One region of the Mesorhizobium sp. M1252 genome, then DNA from elsewhere that is predicted to be linked to it. Evidence: predicted binding sites of a transcription regulator. Region 1 holds the regulator's gene; the other holds the start of a gene.
The links. The regulator LexA, encoded in region 1, represses DNA repair genes until DNA is damaged. The targets are predictions, from matches to a motif close to TGTTCNNNNTGTGTTCNG.
Positions count from the first base shown of each region.

Region 2: the regulator LexA is predicted to act here: its motif matches at 2,230-2,247, upstream of NKH22_RS16130 (DNA recombination protein RmuC).

Region 1 is NZ_JAMYLX010000015.1:16,490-20,701, forward strand. Features, by position in the region: gene NKH22_RS25080 (ComEC/Rec2 family competence protein) at 1-1,538, shown strand, start outside; gene lexA (transcriptional repressor LexA) at 1,532-2,314, opposite strand; gene NKH22_RS25090 (GntR family transcriptional regulator) at 2,520-3,284, opposite strand; gene kynU (kynureninase) at 3,453-4,212, shown strand, end outside.
Region 2 is NZ_JAMYLX010000007.1:134,470-138,681, forward strand. Features, by position in the region: gene truA (tRNA pseudouridine(38-40) synthase TruA) at 1-175, opposite strand, end outside; gene NKH22_RS16115 (GNAT family N-acetyltransferase) at 187-693, opposite strand; gene fmt (methionyl-tRNA formyltransferase) at 690-1,640, opposite strand; gene def (peptide deformylase) at 1,646-2,176, opposite strand; gene NKH22_RS16130 (DNA recombination protein RmuC) at 2,280-3,533, shown strand; gene NKH22_RS16135 (class I SAM-dependent methyltransferase) at 3,595-4,212, opposite strand, start outside.

The DNA.
Region 1 (4,212 bases):
GCGCCGAAGGCGAGATTGCCGCGGCGCTGATTGTCGGCGTGCGCGCCGGCATCCCGGACGAGGTCAACGAAGCGATGCGGCGCACCGGCATCTATCACATCATCTCCATCTCCGGCCTGCATATGGCGCTGGTTGCCTGCACCATCATGGCGTTGCTGCGCGGCGCCTTTGCGCTGTTTCCGGATTTCTCCTCGCGCCGGCCGGTGAAGAAATATGCAGCAGTGGCAGCACTCGTCTCCATCGCCGCCTATCTCGTCATTTCAGGCATCGTGGTGGCTGCCGAGCGCAGTTTCATCATGCTAGCGGTCATGCTTGTCGCCGTGCTGTTTGATCGCGCCGCACTCACCATGCGCAATCTGGCGATCTCCGCCATTGCCGTCATCCTGGTGTCGCCGCACGAGGTGGTCGGTCCCAGCTTCCAGATGTCGTTTGCCGCCACTGCCGCCCTTGTCGGCGCCTATGCCGGCTGGGCCGATTACCGCGCCGACAAGGTGAGAACGCCACCGGCAAAGCGCTCCTTCGTCGGCTTCCTGTCGCGAAAATTCGCGCTGGCCATGGGCGGCCTCGCCATGACCTCGATCATCGCCGGCAGTGCAACCTTGCTGTTCGCCATCTGGCATTTTCAGCGTGTGTCGCCGCTCAGCCTGATCGCCAATCTGGCCGTGATGCCGATTGTATCGTTGATCGTCATGCCGTTTGCCGTGCTCAGCGCGCTGGCGATGCCGTTCGGCGCCGACGGACCGTTCCTCTATGTGATGGGCAAAGGCCTGACGGCGATGATCGCCATATCGGCCTGGATTTCCGAGCGCTCGCCGGTCGATGCCGTCGGGTTGATTTCCATCCGCTCGGTGCTGCTGGTGACGGTCGCCCTCGTCATCGCCACCATGGCCACCACCTGGCTCAGGCTGGCGGCCGTGCCTTTCGCGCTGGCCGGCCTGTTGACGGTGCCGCAGGTGCTTACGCCCGACGTGCTCATATCCGAGGATGCGCATCTGGTGGCCATGCCGATCGGTGGCGGCGAACTCGCCCTCAACCGCGAACGCTCCAACGAATTCACCACGGACAATTGGAAACGGGCGCTGCGGGCCGAAACCATTATCCCACCTGAGATTTTCGAGTCAACAGATACGCGGTTCGATCTCGATCCGCTCGATCTGCCGCCCGGCTCGCCCTTCTATTGCACCGGCGATCTCTGTATCGCCCGGCACCCTTCCGGAGCCATTGTAGCGCTTGCGAAAGACCGCAAGACGGCGCGGCCGGCCTGTGCCTTCGCGAGCCTGATCGTCATCGATGACGCCACCGCCTACAATCCGTGCCGCGACCCGCTGGTGCTGGTCGTGACGAAGAAACAGCTGGCCCGCGACGGCAGCGCCGCCGTCTTCTTCGATCCGCAATCGGCAGCTGCAGCGCCAACCATCCGCTTCGCCGTCGACAAGCCGTATCGCCCCTGGCACGAGCAACGCCGCTTCTCCCGCGAAGCGCGCGGCCTGCCGCCTTACAACCAGCGTGAAAAGTACAAACCCAAGCCGGCTCAGTAGCGCCGGATCAATCCGACAAGCTTGCCCTGCACCTTCACCCTGTCCGGTCCAAAAATGCGGGTCTCGTAGGCCGGGTTGGCGGCTTCCAGGGCGATCGAGGCGCCCTTGCGGCGGAAGCGTTTCAGGGTCGCTTCCTCATCGTCGACCAACGCCACCACGATCTCGCCGGGGCTGGCTGTGTCGGCATTGCGGATGATGACCGTGTCGCCATCGAAAATGCCGGCCTCGATCATCGAATCGCCCTTGACCTCGAGCGCGTAGTGTTCGCCGCCCATGATCATATCGGGCGGCACCGAGATCGAATGGGTCTGATGCTGGATGGCGTCGATCGGCACGCCGGCGGCGATGCGTCCCATAACCGGGATTGAAATCGCGGAAACGGCATCGTCATTGCCGGCCGACATCGAACGCGACGGCGAGCCCGGCTTGATCTGGCGGCCGAGACCGCCTTGGCCCAACGCGCCTTGTCCTTGGCCGCCTTGCCCTTGGCCGGTTTGACCAAGACTGCCCTGAATGACGCTCGGCGAAAACTTCCTCGCCGCATTGAGGCCTGGTGCGATCGAGTCGGGCAGCCGCAGCACTTCCAGCGCGCGCGCCCGGTTCGGCAGCCGGCGAATGAAACCGCGCTCCTCAAGCGCCGTGATCAGGCGGTGGATGCCGGACTTGGAGGCGAGGTCGAGCGCTTCCTTCATCTCGTCGAAGGACGGCGGGATTCCGCTCTCCTTCAGGCGTTCATGGATGAACATCAGAAGCTCATGTTGTTTGCGCGTCAGCATCGCGGCCCCCAAGGGTTCTGAAACCAGAATCAGAAAAAACAAACCCAGAACAAACACTATCTGTTCCAGTTGTGTTCCGCAACCTTTTAAAGTTTAATGAATGTGTTGACGTTTTGTTCAGCGTAACGTTCGGCGCTGCGAGCGCCGCCTGCGCCCAGTTGCCAGCAACGGGGTGAAACGAAGACAAAGTGCCCTGCGTCGTCGGCTACGATCGCCGCTTCCTTTTCGGACGGGGCTGCGCAGCATCCGCGCGGGGTTCTCTCTGGGCATAGACCCGCAGCGTGTAGCCGATGTGAGCGGTCATCAGAGTTTTCGCACGTTCGACGTCGCGATCGAGGGCCGCTTCCATCAGGGCGGTATGGTGTTCGATCGCCACGGCGTCGCGCAGGGCCGCCACGGCCTTCCGGTGTCCGTCCGTGCGGCCGGCGGCGGCGCGCAGCGTCGGGGCCAGACCCAGAAAGCGGTGATGGCGATGCAATTGGTCGGAAATCGTTGCATTGAAGCGCAGCAGCCAGCTGGATGTCGCGGCACTGAGCAGCGCCGCATGGAAGGCATCGTGTTTTTCGTACCACGCGTCGACCGCATCATCCGATGGATCGTCGAGAACAGACCCGCACCGTGAGAGACGATAGTGGGCGGCAACGACCGCGTCTTCCCACTCACGGTCGCCCTTCTCGATCGATTCCACCAGCAGGGGCAGTTCGACCACCAGCCGCGCACGTGCCAAATCCTCGAGCTCCGCCCGAGAGACGGGAGCGACCGCAAACCCGCGGTTGCTGATGGCGGTCACAAGCCGTTCCGCCTCCAGCCGCGACAGCGCCTCGCGCAACGGCGTCCAGCCGATGCCGTAGGTGTTGCGCAGCGTGCTCAGCTTCAACGGCGCGGCAGGCGCCAGCCGGGTCGCAAGAATATCGCGCCTGAGCAGGCGATAGGCCACTTCCGTCTTCGAGGTCTGCTCGTCATCCAGCATCGTGATCCATCAGACATAAACGCTCGGGCGGATCATTATATATCAAAGCCTTTCAATGGGTGAATTATATATAATGTTTGACAGTTCAAGGGCGACCACTCAAGATCGCCGGCATGTTTGGGCGGCAGGCTCCGCCGCGCGCGTTTGTCCATGGAGGGGCGCCGGATCATGAGCACGACACCCGATCTCGCTACAATCGAAGCAATGGATGCCGCCGATCCGCTGCGCTCCATGCGTGAACGCTTTGTCTTGCCGCAAGGCGTGATTTATCTCGACGGCAATTCCCTGGGCGCCGCGTCAGCGGTCGTCTTCAGCGAACTGCAGCAGGCCGCCACGCAGGAATGGGCGCACGACCTCATTCGCGCCTGGAACACCGCCGGCTGGTTCAACATGCCGGTGGAACTCGGAGATCAGCTCGGGCGACTGATCGGCGCGGCTGATGGGCAGACGGTGGTCTGCGACACAACCTCGATCAACATCTACAAGCTGCTGCACGCAGCGCTCGGCATGCGGCCGGATCGGTCGGTCATCGTTGCCGAGGGCGACAGTTTCCCGACCGACCCCTACATGGCCGAAGGCGTCGCCTCGACCCGGCCGGGAACGCGGCTGCGGCTGGAGGGCGTCGACGCGGCCGCAATCGAGGAGCTGATCGACGACAGCGTTGCCGTCATCCTGGTCAACCACGTCAACTACAAATCCGGCCAGTTGCGCGACATGGCGGCGCTGACGCGCAAGGCACATGACGCCGGCGCGCTGATCATCTGGGATCTCTGCCACACGGCCGGCGCCTTGCCGGTCGAACTTGACCGTGCCAATGCCGATTTCGCCGTCGGCTGCACCTACAAATACCTCAATGGCGGCCCGGGCTCGCCGGCCTTCATCTACGCGGCCGAGCGCCACCATGACGATGCCCACCAGCCGCTCAGCG
Region 2 (4,212 bases), on a different contig from region 1:
CGGTCGCATGCACCCCGGCGTCGGTGCGGCCGGCGGCGCGTATCCGCACCGCCTCACCGCAGAATTTCTCGATCGCCTGCTCTATCGCCTGCTGCACCGAAGGCTGATCCGCCTGGTGTTGCCAGCCGGCGAAGAGGCTGCCGTCATATTCGATATCGAGACGAAAACGCGGCATACACCCTTCGTTCAGGCGGCGAGTGCGGTAAAGGCCTGGGCGTAGACCAGTTTGCCTTTTTCGGGTGCGTCACCCCAGGCCAGCGCCTGCAGCGCTTCGCCCTGATATTCGCTCTCGAACTTTTCGGCCCGCGCATGATTGTAGCCGAAGCGGCCGTAATAGGCCGGATCGCCCAACACAACGGCGAGCGTCTCGCCGGCATCCCTGAGGCGGATATGCGCCTCGCGGATCAGCGCACCGCCAATGCCCGAGCCGTGGAACGAAGGTTCCACCGCCAACGGCGCCAGCGCCACGGCTGCAAACTGCTTGCCGCCGTTCTGAACGAACAGCCTGGAAAACAGGATGTGGCCGACCACCTGGCCGTCTTCTTCCGCCACCAGTTCGACAACGGCGTCGCCGCCGGTGACCAGAGCGTCGACCAGCCCGGCCTCCGCCTGCTGGCCGAATGCGTGTTCCTCGACGAGGCGTATAGCCTCGCGGTCCCGCGGCGTCGCGCCGCGTATCGACATCATGCTCATGAGAACTTCATTCCCTTTTCGATCTTGGCCCCGCGCAGAAACTCCTGCGCGGCAGCAGGCTTTCCGCCCGCCCGTTGAACTTCGACCAGCCTGACCGCGCCCGACCCGCAGGCGACCGTCAGCCGGTCATCGAGAATTCCTCCCGACTCGCCCATGCTTTCAGAAAGCGTACCTTCAGAAAGGGTCGAGCGAAGCAGTTTCAGCCGTTCCGTGCGGCCGCCGATGTCGGCCTCGCACCAGGCGCCCGGGAATGGCGACAGGCCGCGAATGTGATTGTGGACCTCCGCAGCCGGGCGCGTCCAGTCCACACGTGTCTCCGACTTATCGATTTTCCTGGCGTAGGTCACCCTGTCAGCCGCCTGCAAAGTCGATGCCAGGGTATTTGTCTCCAATCGGGACAGCGCTTCCACCATCAGCGTGGCAGCAATATTCATCAAGCGGTCGTGCAGATCGCCGGCGGTCATGTCGGGCTCTATGGCGCATTTTTCAACCAGTGCCACCGGACCGGTGTCCAGGCCCTCTTCCATGCGCATCACCATCATGCCGGTTTCGACGTCGCCGGCCATAATGGCGCGCTGGATGGGAGCTGCACCACGCCAACGCGGCAAAAGCGAGGCGTGGCCGTTGAGGCAGCCGAGGCGCGGAGCCTCCAAAATACCCTTCGGCAACAGCAAACCATACGCGACGACGACCGCGACATCGGCACGCAACGCATAGAAAGCAGCTTGCTCGGCCTCGCCCTTCAGCGACAGCGGCGTGCGCACTTCGATGCCCAGCCGCTCAGCCTCGCGCTGCACCGGCGACGGTGTCAGCTCCAGCCCGCGGCGGCCCGCGGCGCGCGGCGGCTGGGTGTAGACGGCTGCTATCTCGTGCCCGGCCTCGGCAATCGCGCGCAGCACCGGCACCGAAAACTCCGGCGTGCCCATGAAGATGACGCGAAGCGGCATCTTCCCTATCCCACCAGCTTGCCCGGCGCCTTGTCCTTGGCGAGCTTCTTGAACTTCTTGACCACCATGTCGCGCTTCAGCTTCGAGATGTGGTCGATGAACAGCACACCGTTGAGATGGTCGATCTCGTGCTGCAGGCAGGTCGCCATCAGGCCTTCGGCCTCGATCTCCTGCAGCTTGCCGTCGCGGTCGAGATATTTCACGCGCACCGAGGCGGGACGCTCGACCTCGGCGTAATAGTCCGGGATCGACAGGCAGCCTTCCTCGTAGACGGAGCGAGCGTCGGCGCTTTCGAGGATTTCGGGATTGATGAAGACATGCGGCGCCGGCGGCTCGTCTTCCTTGGCGAGGTCGATGACCAGCATGCGCAGCGGCTCGCCAATCTGGATTGCGGCCAAGCCGATGCCCGGCGCATCATACATCGTCGCCAGCATGTCGTCGGTCAGTTTGCGCAAAGGCGCGTCGACGCGTTCGACCGGTTTGGAAACCTGGCGCAGGATAGGATCGGGAAGGATGATGAGCGGCTTGATCGACATGGCGCCTCACCTAAAACGTCGCAGGAGAAGCGTCAACCGGTGCGAATCGGTCTCGTTCACGTTTTGATCTGTGCCAGGTCTGCGAATCGGCTATGCTGGCGGGATGAACGACCTGAGCACCATCCTTTCCGAACCCGTTGCCCGGCTTGGCGTGACGACGATCACGCTCGGCCATGCACTGGCCATCGGCGCGCTGGTGTTTCTCGGCCTGTTCCTGGCGCTTGTCGTGGCGCTGTGGCGATCGGCCAAGGCGCGCACCATCGCCGCGGCGGAAGCCGCCGACCACGCCCGCGACGCCGGGGCGCGGATGGCCGGCATTTTGCAAAGCCAGGCCGAGATGCAGGGCCGCATGGGCGCCATCGCCGACGTGTTCGGCGCAAGGCAGGCCGAACTCAACCAGTCGATCGGCCAGCGCCTCGACGCCATGACCGGCCGACTCGGCCAAACCATGACCGAACAGACCAAATCGACGCATGAGAGCCTCGCCAAACTGCAGGAACGGCTGGCGGTCATCGACACCGCGCAAGGCAACATTCAGTCGCTGGCCGGCCAGGTCGTGCAATTGCAGGCGATCCTGTCCAACAAGCAGACGCGCGGCGCCTTCGGCCAGTCGCGCATGGAGGCGATCGTCGCCGACGGCCTTCCGATGGGCGCCTACGAGTTCCAGGCAACGCTGTCAAACGGCAGCCGTCCCGACTGCCTGGTCAGGATGCCGAACGGTGCGCCGCAGCTTGCCATCGACGCCAAGTTTCCGCTGGAAGCCTGGAACGCCATCCGCGCCGCCGATGGCGCCGAACAACAGAAGATCGCGGCCCAGGCTTTCCGCCGCGACATCGAAATTCACGTCCGCGATATCTCGGAAAAATACCTGATCCAGGGCGAGACGCAGGACACCGCCTTCATGTTCGTGCCGTCGGAATCGGTGTTCGCCGAAATCCACGAGAATTTCGACGCCGTGGTCCAGAAGGCGCACCGGGCGCGTGTCATCATCGTCTCACCGTCGCTTTTGATGCTGTCGATCCAGGTCATCCAGGCCATCCTCAAGGACGCCCGCATGCGCGAACAGGCGCATCTGATCCAGGGCGAGGTGATCCGGCTGATGGAGGACGTCGCGCGTGTCGACGAACGCGTGCGCCGGCTGCAGACGCATTTTGGCCAGTCGGCCAAGGATATCGACGAGATACTGGTGTCGACCTCGAAGGTGACCAAGCGCGGCCAAAAGATCGAAGCGCTGGAGTTTGGCGAAAGCGAAGCCGAAGTGCGCGGTGGCGGACCCGCCAAGGCCGAAGCCGGGGTGCGGGTGGCGGATTCCAAGACGGGGCAGCTCAGGCTACGTGTCGTCGAAGGCGACGATTAAAGTCTTTGTTTTGATGCATGTCGTTGTCCCAGAACCGCGGCACACTTCTGGGCGCCATGCATTAGACCGTAGCCACGATCACGTGCGCCTGGATCTTGGCCGCAACCTCGCCGCTGCCGTGTCTGGCTGCAATCACGGACGCGGCGTGATCGGTTGCGGCTTCCAGTTTTCCTCTAGCCTCGATTTCGTTGCGAAGCGGAGTTCCCTGGCAATAGGCAACCGCCGGAAGGCGCGGCGAGGAGGCACGGCTTTGTTCGGCCCTCGTGTCGATCACCACACGGGAGAAACCTGCGGCTTCCAACTCGCCGCGGATCAATGCAATGTCATTGTAGCCGTGCGGCGTGCGGGCGAGAAAGCGGGGCGGATCGTTCGGAAAAATCTCCGCAAGAGCATTCGTCACATCATTGGCGAATACATTCTCTTCGATGCGATCCCACACGTTGAACAGGAAATGGCCGCCGGTCTTCAGGACCCGCTTTGCTTCGCGATAGCCGGCGGCTCGGTCGGGAAAGAACATCGCGCCGAACTGACAGCAAACGAGATCGAAAGCCGCATCTTCGAACGGCAGCGCCAGAGCATCCGCCTGACGCCATTGTATACGACTGTCGGGAGCTTGTCGCGAGGCCGCGTAGTCGAGCATAGGCTGGTTGAGGTCGGTCACGACATAGCTTACGCCGGG